DNA from 2 places in the Acidovorax sp. SRB_24 genome. Region 1 is predicted to be linked to the other one. Evidence: riboswitches for the same ligand, from Rfam matches in the RefSeq annotation. Region 1 holds a riboswitch; the other holds the start of a gene.
What was found. Region 1 has a riboswitch for thiamine pyrophosphate ahead of B2J89_RS06450 (cytosine permease). Riboswitches for the same ligand answer to the same signal wherever they lie in the genome.

Region 1 (7,246 bases):
CCCGCCGCCCTGGCCTTCGCGGCGGAAGTACCAGGTGTCGAGCGCATAGAACAGCGCCAGCAGCACGCCGACCAGGAACAGCGTCTCCTGGAAGATGTGGGCCACGGTCCAGAAGAAGTCGACGCCCTTGAGGAAGCCCAGGAACAGCGGCGGGTCGCCCAGCGGCGTCAGCGAGCCGCCGGCGTTGGAGACGATGAAGATGAAAAAGATCACCACGTGCGCGCAATGCTTGCGCTGGTCGTTGGCGCGGATCAGCGGGCGGATCAGCAGCATCGACGCCCCGGTCGTGCCCATGAAGCTGGCCAGCACGGCGCCGATGGCCAGGATGGCGGTATTGAGCCCGGGGCTGCCCTGCAGGTTGCCGCGGATGTAGATGCCGCCCGCCACCGTGAACAGCGCCGTCAGCAGGATCACGAACGGAATGTATTCGGCCAGCAGCGCATGCACCAGGCTCGCGCCGGCCGCCGCCGGGCCGAAGACCGCGGCAAACGGCAGCAGAAAGGCCAGCGCCCAGCCCGCCACCACCTTGCCGTAATGGTGGTGCCAGAAAATGGGTGCCAGCAGCGGCAGAAGCGCGATCGACAGCAGAACGCCGGCAAACGGCACGCCCCACCACAGGGCCAGGCGGCTGCCATCGATGTCGGCGGCCAGCGCCAGGCCGGGCAAGGCCGACAGTGTGGCCATGAGCAGCCAGCGGAAATGCTTCATGCGTGGGTCTCCCTCGTTATATTGAAAACAGGCGCACGGAAATGGGCTGTGGACGGCAGGCCGGCGCGGCGTACCGCGCCACAGCATGCGCTGCCAGCGCCCCGAGCGCCTGGCCGCGTCGGCCGCGGGCAACGCGAAAGTGTAGGCCATGGCCCGGACACGCCAGGCCAATCGCAACGCGCCCTGCCCGCTGCGAAAAAAATATGGTCAAAACCGGCTTGAGCGCATACCCAGAATGTGCTGGCAGCTCCTGATACCAGAGCAAAATATCAGCCCGGCAGCACCAGCGCCTGCAACACGCCGTGCAGGCGCGGTGACAGCGCGGCGGGCCGGCGCGTGGCGCGGTCCACGTACACATGGATGAAATGCCCGGCCGCCGCCGTCAGCGCCTCGCCCTGGGCGAACAGCCCCACTTCATAGCGCACGCTCGTGCTGCCCAGGCGCGCCACGCGGATGCCCGCTTCCACCGTTTGCGGAAAGGCGAGCGGGGCAAAGTAGTTGCACTGCGTCTCGACCACCAGCCCGATGGTCCGGCCCGCGTGGATGTCGAGCGCGCCCTGCTCGATCAGGTGGGCGTTCACCGCGGTGTCGAACCAGCTGTAATAGACGACGTTGTTCACATGCCCATACACATCGTTGTCGGCCCAGCGCGTGCTGATGGGGCGAAAGGCGGCGTAGGCGCTGCGCGGCTGGGGCGCAGGGCGCGCCGGGGTCGCTGTCGTGTTCATGGCCGTGGATTTTGCCAGCGCGGCAACAGGCCCTCCGGCAAGGGACCGCAGTCCGTCGTTTTGACGTAACAAAGGACAGAAAACGTAATTTGTTGCAACGCAACAAAAAGTGCTTGCGTGTCGGCCACCGTCGCCCCTAGAATCCGCACTATGCTGCACTGCAACATGGCCCGGAAAGCATGCCAGCGCAGATATTTGTGAACCACAGTCGCTTTCGACTTTTCCTTTCTTTTGGAGATCTCACATGTCCCTGACCGCTGAACAAATCCTGGCCGCACACAAAGCCAACATCGAAACCCTGTTTGGTCTGACCAGCAAAGCCTTTGAAGGCGTGGAAAAGCTGGTCGAACTGAACGTGACCGCTTCGCGCGCCGCACTGAACGAGGCCGCCAGCCACGCCCAGGCCGTGCTCAGCGTCAAGGACGCACAAGAACTGATCGCCCTGCAGGCCGGCCTGTTCCAGCCCCTGGCCGAGAAGGCAGCTTCCTACAGCCGCCACCTGTACGACATCGCCTCGGGCACCGGCGGTGAATTCAGCAAGGCCGTCGAGTCGCAGACCGCCGAAGTGCAGAAGAACTTCGCCACCCTGGTGGACTCGGCGTCGAAGAACGCACCCGCCGGCTCGGAAACGGCCGTGGCCGTGATGAAGAGCGCCGTGTCGGCCGCCAACAACGCGTTCGAATCGGTGCAAAAGGCCGTCAAGCAGGCCACCGACGCCGCTGAAGCCAACTTCAACGCCGTGGCCACCACGGCCGCCGACGCAGCCAAGTCGGCTGCGGGTGCCCGCAAGCAGCGCTGAGCCATGCGCCTGTCCAGCCACAAGGCGCTGGACACAAAGCAGGGATTACCCTGATAATGCGAACACTGTCCCGGCGCCGCCGGGACCCCAGTTGTCTCCTCGGATCCTCTCGAAACACGGGTTTCAGGGATTCGTTCAAGCCCGGTCTCGACCGGGCTTTTTTTTGCGCGACCCAGGGACCGGGTGCCGCCGAAAAAACACAACCGCGCAGGCAGTATTGCGAATGGTTCGCGTTTGCTTTACCATTGCACCCGTTACCATTCCTCCTTCGCCCTTCCCATGAAAAAAATCTCCACGGCTGCCGCAGCAGCCTGTTTCCTGCTCGCAGCCAGCGGTTTCGTGCAGGCCCAAGAGAACGTCGTCAACCTCTATTCGGCACGCCACTACGCCACCGATGAAGCGCTCTACAGCGGCTTCACCCAAGCCACGGGCATCAAGATCAACCGCGTCGATGCCGACGATGCCGGGATCCTGGCACGCCTGAAGGCCGAGGGCTCGGCCTCCCCCGCCGATGTGATCCTGCTGGTCGACGCGGCGCGCCTGTACCGCGGCGAGGTCGACGGGCTGTTCCAGCCGATCAGGTCCAAGGTGCTCGAAGACGCCATCCCGGCCAACCTGCGCAGCCTGCCGGCCGCAGACGGCGGCATTTCGTGGTTCGGCCTGTCGACCCGCGCGCGCGTCATCGTCTACAACAAGGTCAAGATGAACCCCGAGGACGTGGACACCTACGAGGAGCTGGGCGACCCGAAGAACAAGGGCAAGCTGTGCATCCGCTCGGGCTCGCACCCCTACAACCTGAGCCTGTTTGGCGCCGTTACCGAGCACATGGGCGAGCAAAAGACGCAGGAGTGGCTCAAGGGCATGGTGGCCAACCTGGCGCGCGACCCCAAGGGCGGCGACACCGACCAGATCAAGGCCGTGGCGTCGGGTGAATGCCAGATCGGCGTGACCAACAGCTACTACCTGGCGCGCCTGATGCGCTCGGACAAACCCGAAGACATTGCCGTGGCCAACAAGGTCGGCGTGGTGTTTCCGAACCAGCAGTCGTGGGGCACGCACTTGAACATCGCGGGCGGCGCCGTCGCCAAGTACGCCAAGCACCGCGCCAACGCAATCAAGTTCATGGAGTACCTCGCGAGCCCTGAAGCGCAGAACTATTTTGCCAACGGCAACAACGAATGGCCCGCCGCCAAGGGCGTGGACATCGCCAACCCCGCGCTCAAGGCCATGACCGGCGGCAAGCCGTTCAAGAGCGAGACCATCCCGATCAGCGCCGTGGGCGCCAACATGACCAAGGTGCAGCAGATGCTGGACCGCGTCGGCTTCAAATAAGCCCTGCACCCCTCCCCGCGCCCGGCCCTGCCGGGCTTTTTTTCGCGTGCCGCATCCGCCATAATTTACGTTTACGTCAACGTCATTCACTGGAGATACGGCATGGACATTCAGGGCAAGGTATTCATCGTGACCGGCGGCGCATCGGGCCTGGGCGAAGGCACGGCACGCATGCTGGCCGCGCAGGGCGGCAAGGTCGTCATCGCGGACATGCAGGCGGACAAGGGCGCGGCGGTGGCCCAGGACATTGGCGGCGCCTTCGTGCGCTGCGACGTCAGCAGCGAAGCCGACGGCCAGGCCGTGGTGGCGCAGGCCGTGTCCCTGGGCAAGCTGATGGGCCTGGTCAACTGCGCCGGCGTCGCCCCGGCCGAAAAGACCGTGGGCAAGAACGGCGCCCACAGCCTGGCCGCGTTCAGCAAGACCATCGCGGTGAACCTGGTCGGCAGCTTCAACATGATCCGCCTGGCGGCCGAAGCGATGTCCCAGAACGAACCCGAAGCCACGGGCGAGCGCGGCGTGCTGATTTCCACCGCCAGCGTCGCCGCCTACGACGGGCAGATCGGCCAGGCCGCCTACAGCGCCTCCAAGGGCGGCATCGTCGGCATGACCCTGCCCATCGCCCGCGACCTGGCCCGCAGCGGCATCCGCAACATGACGATTGCCCCCGGCATCTTCGGCACGCCGATGCTGTTTGGCATGCCGCAGGAGGTGCAGGATGCGCTGGCCGCCGGCGTGCCCTTCCCGAGCCGCCTGGGCACGCCGCAGGACTACGCCAAGCTGGTGCGGCATATCTTCGAAAACGACATGCTCAACGGTGAAGTGATTCGCCTCGACGGCGCCATCCGCCTGGCGCCCCGCTGAAGGCCGGGCGGCGGGCCCGCGCGTGAACGGCCCCGCGCGCAGCAGGACATCCGGGGCACCCCTACAATCGCGCCGTGTCCGGTGGCTTGCCGGACACGACCGCTGGGGGTGTCGCCGGGATCTTTCGAGGACCGGGCGGCTGAGAAAGTCCCTTTGAACCTGTTGAGATCATCCTCGCGCAGGGAAGCCGGCCGCACAGCACCGCCCCGCCCACGGGCCGCCGTGCCCTTGGCCCGCCCCGCGCGCGCACCGCACGGAGCCTTTTCATGACACAGCCCGCCACCCCCGCCAACGAGGCGCTGGCCCCCATTTCCGCCGACCGGCGCGTGTTCCAGTGGCACGACCACGCCTCGCTGTGGTTCAGCCTGGGCGTAGGCCTGCTGGTGATGCAGGTGGGCGCCTACCTGATGCCCGCCATGGGCACGCAAGACGCGCTGCTGGCCATCGTGTTCGGCTCGCTGCTCGGCGCCGGCCTGCTCGGCTGGGTGGCCAAGATCGGCTGCGACAGCGGCCTGGCCAGCGCCGGGCTGATGCACGCGGTGTACGGCCGCGCGTTCGCGCGCCTGCCCATCGTGCTCAACATCGTGCAGCTGATCGGCTGGGGCACCTTCGAACTGGTGGTGATGCGCGACGCCACCGTCGCCATCGGCCGCCAGTCGGGCAGCCTGCTGGCGCCCCACTGGCCGGTGCTCGCCACGCTGCTGTGGGGCGGTGTCGTGACGCTGCTCATCAGCGGCTCCATGGTGCAGCTGGTGCGCCGCATCATCGCGCGCGTGGCGCTGCCATTGGTGGTGCTGTCGCTCGTGTGGCTGAGCTGGCAGTTCCTGTCGCTGGCGCAGGCACAGGGCCTGGCAGACCTCTGGCAGCGCCGCGGCGAAGGCGGCATGGGCGTGATGCCCGCGCTCGACCTGGTGATCGCCATGCCGATCAGCTGGCTGCCGCTGGTCGCCGACTATGCGCGCCACGGCACCAGCGGCCGCGCGGCGCTGCGCGGCACCTGGGCCGGCTATGCGCTGGCCAACATCTGGTGCTATGCGCTTGGCGTGCTCGTCGCGCTGGTGCTGCCCAGCCAGGACCTGGTGACCGCGCTGCTGCTGGCGCAGGGCGGGCTGATCGCGCTGTCGCTGATCCTCATCGACGAAGTCGACAACGCCTATGGCGACGCCTATTCAGGCGCCGTCTCGGCCCACGCCCTGCGGCCGCGCTGGAGCGTACGCCGCTGGGGCATCGCGATCGCGCTGCTGTGCACGCTGCTGGCGCTGGTGCTGCCGATGCACAGCCTCGAACCCTTCCTGCTGCTGCTCAGCTCGGTCTTCGTGCCGCTGTTTGGCGTGATCCTGGGGCGCCTGGCCTTTGGCGCCAGCGCTGCGGCCTTGCTGGCGCAGGCACGCCAGGCGCATGCCGCGCCGATCGCGCTGTGGCTGGCGGGCATCGCGTTCTACCACCTGGTGCCCCGACTCGCGCCGGCGCTGGGCTCGGCCCTGCCGACGCTCGCGCTGTGCTTCGTGCTGGCCTATGCCACGCGCACCCGGCCCGGCGCCGGCACGCTGGCCGCAGGCGCGCGGCAGGCCTGACAAGCGCGGCCCCGCGTCGGCCCCCCGCGCCCGCGCAGCGCTATTCAAAGATGAGCACTGTGCGCACGCTGGTCCTGGGATTCAGAGCAAAACCCACCTGAAACCCAAGCTGTGCCAGCGCCAGCAGCTCACTTTTTATCGAAAGTGCAGGAACTTCACCGGCAGCGCCCTGTCGGACCGGGCGCATGGATCCCATGCGTTTGTCTCAAAGGAGTGTTGTTCCCGTGCTGTTTCTGTCCCGCCGTCTCTCGCTTTCCGTGGCCGCCCTTGGCCTGGCTGCAGCCGCCGCCTTGTCCAGCCTGCCCGCGGCCGCCGCCGCACGCGCGCAAGAATTCGTCAGCGTGAAGGGCTCCAGCGTGAACGTGCGCGAAACGCCCACGACCCGTTCGGCCACGCTGTGGGAGCTGGCCTCGGGCTACCCGCTGCAGGTCCTGCAGCGCAAGGGCCAGTGGCTGCGGGTGAAGGATTACGAGGCCACGCTGGGCTGGATCCATGCCCCGCTGACCCACAAGGTGCCGCACATGGTGGTCACCGCCCACACGGCAAACCTGCGCGCGGGCCCCGGCCAGCAGCACCGGCGCGTGGGCCAGCTGGACCAGCACGAGGTCGTGAAGACGCTGAAAAAATCGGGCGATTGGGCGCAGGTGCAGCGCGAAGGCGGGCAAAAGGGCTGGATCGCGCGGCGGCTGGCCTGGGGCTGGTAAGCAAAGACCGGGCGGGCTCGCGGGCCCGCCAGCTCAATGGTGCAGCACGCGCTGCGCCACGGGCGCATAGCCGTGGTTCAGCGGCCCGTGCCCGTGCCCGGTGCACACCGCGGCGCCGGCGGCGATCGCGCCCAGGACGTAGGCGCGCGCCTGTTCCACCGCCTGCGGCAGCGGCAGGCCCAGTGCCAGGTGCGCGGCAATGGCCGACGACAGCGTGCAGCCCGTGCCGTGGCCGTTGTGCGTGGCAATGCGCGGCGACTGCAGGCGCAGCCGCCCCCCGCCGGCCAGCGCCAGCACATCGATCACGGTGTCGCCGGGCAGGTGCCCGCCCTTGAGCAGCACGGCCGGCGCGCCCAGCGCCAGCAGCGCGCTGGCCGCATCGTCGAGTGCATCGGCACCGTCGATGGTGCGGCCCAGCAGCAGCGCCGCTTCGTCAAGATTCGGCGTGACGACGGTGGCCAGCGGAAACAGCTCCTCCACCAGCACGCCCACGGTCTCCTGCGACATCAGGCGGTCGCCGCTGGTGGCGACCATGACGGG
Region 2 (7,246 bases), on a different contig from region 1:
CATCCGCGAGTCGGGTTACGAGGAAGTGCTGTCGTCGGGCATCGTGCTCACGGGCGGCAGCGTGGTCATGCCGGGCATGGTGGAACTGGGCGAGGACATTTTCCTCAAGCCCGTGCGCCGCGGCATCCCCAAGTATTCGAGCGCCCTGTCCGACATGGTGGCCCAGCCGCGGGCCGCCACGGTGATGGGGCAACTCGAAGAGGCGCGCCTGGCGCGCATGCGCGGATTCAAGGTGGCGCAAAAAAGCGGCTCCGTGAAAACCGCTTTTGGCCGGTTCAAGGACTTCATCGTGGGGAACTTCTGACCATGCCCAAACCGATCTGGGTCGTGCGTCCCCACCCTCCGCCGCGCGTGCGCTGGCGCGGCGCCGGTCCGCCGCGCGTGCACCGAAGTTGTTTGATTGTTTCCCAATTCACCATTGCTTTTCCGTCAGTAACAGGAGCTCCAACATGTCCATCGAAATGATCGAAGCCGAAGAATTCAACCAGGGCACCCAGATCAAGGTGATCGGTGTGGGCGGGGGCGGCAGCAACGCCGTCGAGCACATGATTGCGCGCGCCGTGCAGGGTGTGGAGTTCGTCAGTGCCAACACCGACGCCCAGGCGCTCACGCGCAGCTCCGCGCACCGCGTCATCCAGCTGGGCCAGAGCGGCCTGGGCGCGGGCAGCAAGCCCGAAAAAGGCCGCGAAGCCGCGGAAGCGGCCGTCGAAGACATCCGCAGCGCCATCCAGGGCGCCCACATGCTGTTCATCACCGCCGGCATGGGCGGCGGCACCGGCACCGGCGCCGCGCCGGTGATTGCGCGCGTGGCCAAGGAGATGGGCATCCTCACCGTCGGCGTGGTCACCAAGCCCTTCGACTGGGAGGGCGGGCGCCGCATGACCAACGCCGACAACGGCCTGGCCGAGCTCGAGGCCAATGTTGACTCGCTGATCGTGGTGCTCAACGAGAAGCTGCTCGATGTGCTGGGCGACGACATCACCCAGGACGAAGCCTTTGCGCACGCCAACGACGTGCTCAAGAACGCCGTGGGCGGCATCGCCGAAATCATCAACGAGTACGGCCATGTGAACGTCGACTTCGAAGACGTGCGCACCGTGATGGGCGAGCCCGGCAAGGCCATGATGGGAACGGCCACCGCCAGCGGCCCCGACCGCGCGCGCATTGCCGCCGAACAGGCCGTAGCCTGCCCGCTGCTCGAAGGCATCGACCTGTCGGGTGCCAAGGGCGTGCTGGTATTGGTGACCGCCGCCAAGGGCAACCTGAAACTGAGCGAATCGCGCCTGGCCATGAGCACCATCAACGCCTACGCCTCGCCCGACGCGCATGTCATCTACGGCGCCGCCTACGACGACAGCCTGGGCGAGGAGATCCGCGTCACCGTGGTGGCCACCGGCCTCTCGCGCCACAATGCGCGCCGCCAGTCGATGCAGGTGGTGCAGGGCAGCCTGCGCACCGGCACCGACAACCTGGCCTACCAGGTGCCGGTGGCGGGCGCGGCCATGGGCACGACGGTGCTGGGTTCTGCGGGCGGCACGAGCCAGACCGATTACGGCAGCATGGCCGTGCCCAGCGTCTGGCGCACCAACCGCACGCAGGCTGCGGCGCGCGTGGACGCCCTGTCGTCGGGCGGCATGGACGACCTGGAGATTCCAGCGTTCCTGCGCAAGCAGGCCGATTGAGCGGGAAGCCGCGGCGCGGCCCGCGCTGGCACCGCGCCCCATCCTCCATCGCGGCGATAAATCCAGGGCGTGCGTGCACTGCAGCAAAGTGCCGCCTTCGCACCTAAAATCCCTGCATGCTTCAGCAACGTACTCTCAAGGCGCTCACCCGTGCGGTGGGCGTGGGCCTGCACAGCGGCCAACGCGTGGAGCTCACCCTGCGCCCCGCGCAGCCTGACACCGGCATCGTGTTCCGCCGTGTGGACCTGCCCGAACCGGTGGACATTCCGATCTCGGCCCTGGCCGTCACCGACACGCGCATGGCCTCGACGATCTCTGCGGGCGGCGCCAAGGTGCACACCGTCGAGCACCTGATGTCGGCCTGCGCGGGCCTGGGCCTGGACAACCTGTACGTGGACATCACCGCCGAAGAGGTTCCCATCCTCGATGGCTCGTCGGCGTCGTTCGTCTTCCTGCTGCAAAGCGCCGGCATCGCGCTGCAGAACGCCCCCAAGAAATTTATCCGGGTCAAGCGCCCGGTGCAGATCCGCCAGGGCGAGGGGGCATCCGCGAAATGGGCGCGGCTCGACCCTTACCACGGCTTCAAGCTGCGCTTCGAGATCGACTTTTCCCACCCCGCGGTGGACTCGACCGGCCAGTGCGTCGAGTTTGACCTGGGGCAGGGCAACTACAGCCGCGACATCGCGCGCGCGCGCACCTTCGGCTTCACGCGCGACGTCGAGATGATGCGCGCCAGCGGGCTCGCCCTGGGCGGTGGCCTCGACAACGCCATCGTCATGGACGACTACAAGGTGCTCAATGCCGACGGCTTGCGCTATGACGACGAATTCGTCAAGCACAAGATCCTCGACGCGATGGGCGATCTCTACCTCATCGGCAAGCCGCTGTTGGCCGCCTACAGCGCGTTTCGTTCGGGTCATGCGCTCAACAACCTGCTGCTGCGCGAGCTGCTCGCCCAGCCCGACGCCTGGGAACTGGTGAGCTTCGACAACGAGCGCCTGGCCCCCCCGGGCTTTGCCCAGCCGGCGCGCGCCTGGTAAGCGCACAGGGCCCGCTGCCATGCTGCTGTTCCGCTGGGCCGTCCTGCTGCTGTTGCTCGCGGCGGCGGTGTGCTTTGCGTTCTATGCCGGCACCGGCCAGCCGCGCTACAAGCGCCTGGGTTTTGTCGTCCTCAAGTGGACGCTGATCGCCGCCTTTGTCTTCTTTGCGGTGCTGATCGCCGAGCGCGTTCTCTGACGCGGGCGCGCTCTGCATAGCCCTATACTCGCGGCTGCTCCGGGGTGTGCTGACGCACTGAGATGGGGGCGGTCTGAAGTCCAGACTGGCCCGCGAACCCGACGAACTTGATCCGGTTGATACCGGCGTAAGAAGAGCCGATCTTTCTGTCCTGCTACTTTTGACGGCAGGCGGACCTTGCCCCTGGCGCTGCCACCGGGGGGGCGAGCACAGGTCCACTCCGGAGCACATCCCTGCCATCCACCGGAGACCGACCATGAACGCCACCGACCCCCTTGCCCTCGAGACATTCGCCCGCTTGCTGGAGGATGCCCGTGCGCCCTTTCCGGCCTCGCGCAAGGCCTACGTGCCCGGCCAGCTGCACGCCGACCTGCGCGTTCCCGTGCGCGACATCCTGCTGACCAACGGCGAGCAGGTCAGCGTCTACGACACGTCGGGCCCTTACACCGACCCCGATGTCGCCATCGACGTGCGGCGCGGCCTGGCCAGCGTGCGCGGCGCCTGGATCGCAGCGCGGGGCGACGTCGAGCGCTACGCAGGCCGCGCGCCCGCGGCGATCGATGATGGCCAAAGGAGCGAGGACGCCGCGCGCCTGGCGCAGCTGCGCGCCGAGGCCGCCGCACTGCAGCGCCAGCCCCTGCGCGCGCGCAGCGGCGCCAACGTCACGCAGATGCACTACGCGAAGAAAGGCATCGTCACGCCCGAGATGGAATACGTGGCGATCCGCGAGAACGGCAAGCGCGAGTGGATGGCGCAGTACATGGCGGACGCCGGCCGCGAGCAGCGCCTGATGGGCAACCCGATGGGCGCGAGCATCCCCCAGATCATCACGCCCGAATTCGTGCGCGACGAAGTGGCGCGCGGGCGCGCCATCATTCCAGCCAACATCAACCACCCCGAGGTCGAGCCCATGGCCATCGGGCGCAACTTCAAGGTCAAGATCAACGCCAACATCGGCAATTCGGCCGTCACGTCCAGCATCGAGGAAGAGGTCGAGAAGCTGGTCTGGGCGATCCGCTGGGGCGCAGACAACGTGATGGACCTGTCCACCGGCAAGGCCATCCACACCACGCGCGACTGGATCGTGCGCAATGCGCCCGTGCCGATCGGCACCGTGCCGATCTACCAGGCGCTCGAAAAGGTGGGCGGCGTGGCCGAGGACCTGACCTGGGCCATCTTCCGAGACACGCTGGTCGAGCAGGCGGAGCAGGGCGTGGACTACTTCACCATCCACGCCGGCGTGCGCCTGGCTTACATCCAGCTCACGGCGCAGCGGCGCACCGGCATCGTCTCGCGCGGCGGCTCGATCATGGCCAAGTGGTGCATGGCGCACCACCGCGAGAGCTTTCTGTACGAGCATTTTGAGGACATCTGCGACATCATGAAGGCGTACGACGTGAGCTTCTCGCTGGGCGACGGACTGCGGCCGGGCTGCGCGAGCGACGCCAACGACGCGGCGCAGTTTGCCGAACTGCACACGCTGGGCGAGCTCACGCAGACCGCCTGGAAGCACGACGTGCAGACCATGATCGAAGGCCCGGGACACGTGCCCATGCACATGATCCAGGCCAACATGACCGAGCAGCTCAACACCTGCCACGGGGCGCCGTTCTACACCCTGGGCCCGCTGACCATCGACATCGCCCCCGGCTACGACCACATCGCCAGCGCCATCGGCGCGGCCATGATCGGCTGGATGGGTACGGCCATGCTGTGCTACGTGACTCCCAAAGAGCACCTGGGCCTGCCCGACCGCGACGACGTCAAGCAGGGCATCATTGCCTACAAGATCGCCGCGCACGCGGCCGACGTGGCCAAGGGCCACCCTGGCGCGCGCGCGCGCGACGATGCGCTCAGCCAGGCGCGCTTCGACTTCCGCTGGGAAGACCAGTTCAACCTGGGCCTGGACCCCGACACCGCCCGCGCATTCCACGACGAGACCCTGCCCAAGGATGCCTCGAAGGTGGCGCACTTCTGTTCGATGTGCGGCCCCAAGTTCTGCTCCATGAAGATCACGCAGGAGGTGCGCGAATTCGCCGCACGGGGCCTGCAGGAAAAAGCGGTGGAATTCCGCGGCACGGGCGGTGAGTTGTACGTGCCGATCCAGCCCGTGGCCTGATGTCAGGCCGCGTGCCGCTGCGCCAGCCGCAGCGGCGCGCGCGGGGCTGCCGTCTGTGGCGCCGTGCCGGGTGCGGTTTGGTCCACCGGGCCGGGCGCATCCTGGCCCGGCAGCACGAACCGGCTGATCAGGGCCGCCAACTCCTGGGCCTGGCTGCGCAGGCTGGCGGATGCGGCGGCCGATTCCTCGACCAGTGACGCGTTCTCCTGCGTCATCTGGTCGAGCCGGGATACGGCAGTGTTGATCTGCGCGATCTCGTGGTTCTGCACGGCGGTGGCCGAGGTGATTTCGCCCATGCGGCGTGCCGCGTCCTGCACGGCACCGACGATGCGCTCCATGGTGCTGCCCGCCACGCCCGCCAGGCTGGCGCCGGCCTCGGCGCGTTCGACCGATGCGGTGATCAGTGCCTTGATTTCTTGCGCCGCCGCCGCCGAGCGCGTGGCCAGGCTGCGCACCTCGGCCGCGACCACGGCGAAGCCCCGCCCCTGTACGCCGGCGCGCGCGGCCTCGACCGCGGCATTGAGCGCCAGGATGTTGGTCTGAAAGGCGATGGAGTCGATCACGCCGATGATGTCCACGATCTTGCGCGAGGACTGGTGGATGCCTTCCATGGTGCCCACCACCTGGGCCACCACGCTGCCGCCCTCTTGCGCCACCACGGTCGCGGCGTTGGCCATGGCCTGCGCATGGTGGGCCGATTCGGCCGACTGCACGACATGGTGGGTCAGCTGCTCCAGCGCGGCAGCGGTCTGCTGCAGGCTGGTGGCTGTCTCTTCGGTGCGGCCCGACAGTTCGCTGTTGCCGCTGGCGATGTCCGAGGCGGCCGCACTGATGTTCTGCGCCGAGCCCCGCACCTGCCGCACCAGCGCACGCAAGGCGTGCTGCATCACCTCCAGAGACCCCAGCATGCGGCCGGCCTCGTCGCGCCCATGGCCTGCAATGTCGTGGCGCAGGTCCAGGCTGGCCACGCGGTCGGCGGTGGTGCCAGCCAGAGCGATCGGGCGGGTGATGCTGCGCACTAGCCACAGCGCGAGCAGCGTGCCCAGCGCCAGCGCCAGGGCGCTGAAGGCGATCAGCACCAGCCGGGCCACTTCGCCCAGCCTGGCGACCTCGCGCGCACGCGCATCGATGGCATCGCGCTGTGCCTGCGTCAGCGTGCCCAGCGCCGACAGCAGCGCGTTCGACGACGGCAGGAAATGTTCGGCATAGACCTTGCGGATGCGCTCGGTCAGGCCCGAGTCGCGCGCCGCCACCAGCGCGGAGCGGGCCACCGCGAAATCCTTGCCGGCGGTGCGGATGCCTGCGAGGAGCTGCTGGTGCTCGGCCGCCTGCAGCCTGTCGGCCAAGGCGCTGAGCCGCCCGTCATAGAGCTGCTGCGTCGCGGCAATGTCCGCGCCCAGGGTATCGCCCACCTCGGGCTCTGAACTCAAGGCGATGGCCTTGTAGCGCTCCGAATTGATGGCCTGGTAGCGGTAGGCATCGGCCACCAGCCGCTCGGCCGCGACGCTGTGCTCCACCATGTGCTGCGTGGAGCGCTGGATGCGCTGCAGCGACCAGATGCCAAAGGCCGAGCCCAGCAGCGCGAGCGCCATGGTCGCGAAGAAGACGGCCAGCAATCTGCTGGCCAGCGAGCCGCGCGAAGCGGTGGCAGGGGAGGGAACGGAGGGGGTGGACGAAAGCATAGGAGAAGGAAGGGGTGCTGCCCGCGCGAGCGGCCAGTGCCGCGCGCAAGACATGTACCTGGGGCCAGCGGCCCCGAGCCCTGTGGACTGTGCCGGTTGTTTGTGACAATTTGCTGTCAATCCCTGGGCAATGCGCGTGCCGTGAACACTGACTCCATGCCGGTGAATACCCTGCGGCTGCTCAAGCGGAAGACGCATACAGTTACTTTTCGTTCGCGCCGTGGGGCGCCAGGACATGGATGCGCGCGCTTCCCGCATGTCGGCGCTGATCGGCGGCGCGCTGCTGCTGGCGCTGGCGGTGCTGGTTGCACTCACCTTGTTCAGCGTGCGCTCCATCACGCGTTCGCTGTCGCAGGCGCGCGACCTGGCCGAGCGCATTGCCGGCGGCGACCTGTCCCAAGAGGTGCGGGCGACGAACCACGACGAGGTTGGCCAGCTGGTGATGGCCATGGAGCGCATGCAGGACGCGCTGCGCACGCTGGTGCGCCAGGTGCAGGACGCCGCGGGCAACATTGCCGCGTCCAGCG

Region 2: linked by a shared signal. The riboswitch ahead of thiC (phosphomethylpyrimidine synthase ThiC) and the one ahead of B2J89_RS06450 (cytosine permease) in region 1 are both predicted to bind thiamine pyrophosphate.

What each region holds. Positions count from the first base shown of each region.
Region 1 covers NZ_MWOM01000012.1:79,501-86,746, forward strand. The annotation lists gene B2J89_RS06425 (sodium:proton antiporter) at 1-708, opposite strand, end outside; gene B2J89_RS06430 (thioesterase family protein) at 978-1,436, opposite strand; gene B2J89_RS06435 (phasin family protein) at 1,681-2,235, shown strand; gene B2J89_RS06440 (extracellular solute-binding protein) at 2,515-3,567, shown strand; gene B2J89_RS06445 (3-hydroxyacyl-CoA dehydrogenase) at 3,670-4,428, shown strand; TPP riboswitch at 4,523-4,630, shown strand; gene B2J89_RS06450 (cytosine permease) at 4,695-6,002, shown strand; gene B2J89_RS06455 (SH3 domain-containing protein) at 6,260-6,706, shown strand; gene thiD (bifunctional hydroxymethylpyrimidine kinase/phosphomethylpyrimidine kinase) at 6,740-7,246, opposite strand, start outside.
Region 2 covers NZ_MWOM01000008.1:59,985-67,230, forward strand. The annotation lists gene ftsA (cell division protein FtsA) at 1-304, shown strand, start outside; gene ftsZ (cell division protein FtsZ) at 450-1,682, shown strand; gene lpxC (UDP-3-O-acyl-N-acetylglucosamine deacetylase) at 1,799-2,722, shown strand; gene B2J89_RS04470 (hypothetical protein) at 2,742-2,918, shown strand; TPP riboswitch at 2,949-3,069, shown strand; gene thiC (phosphomethylpyrimidine synthase ThiC) at 3,175-5,037, shown strand; gene B2J89_RS04480 (methyl-accepting chemotaxis protein) at 5,040-6,719, opposite strand; partial or broken gene B2J89_RS23185 (methyl-accepting chemotaxis protein) at 6,946-7,246, shown strand, end outside.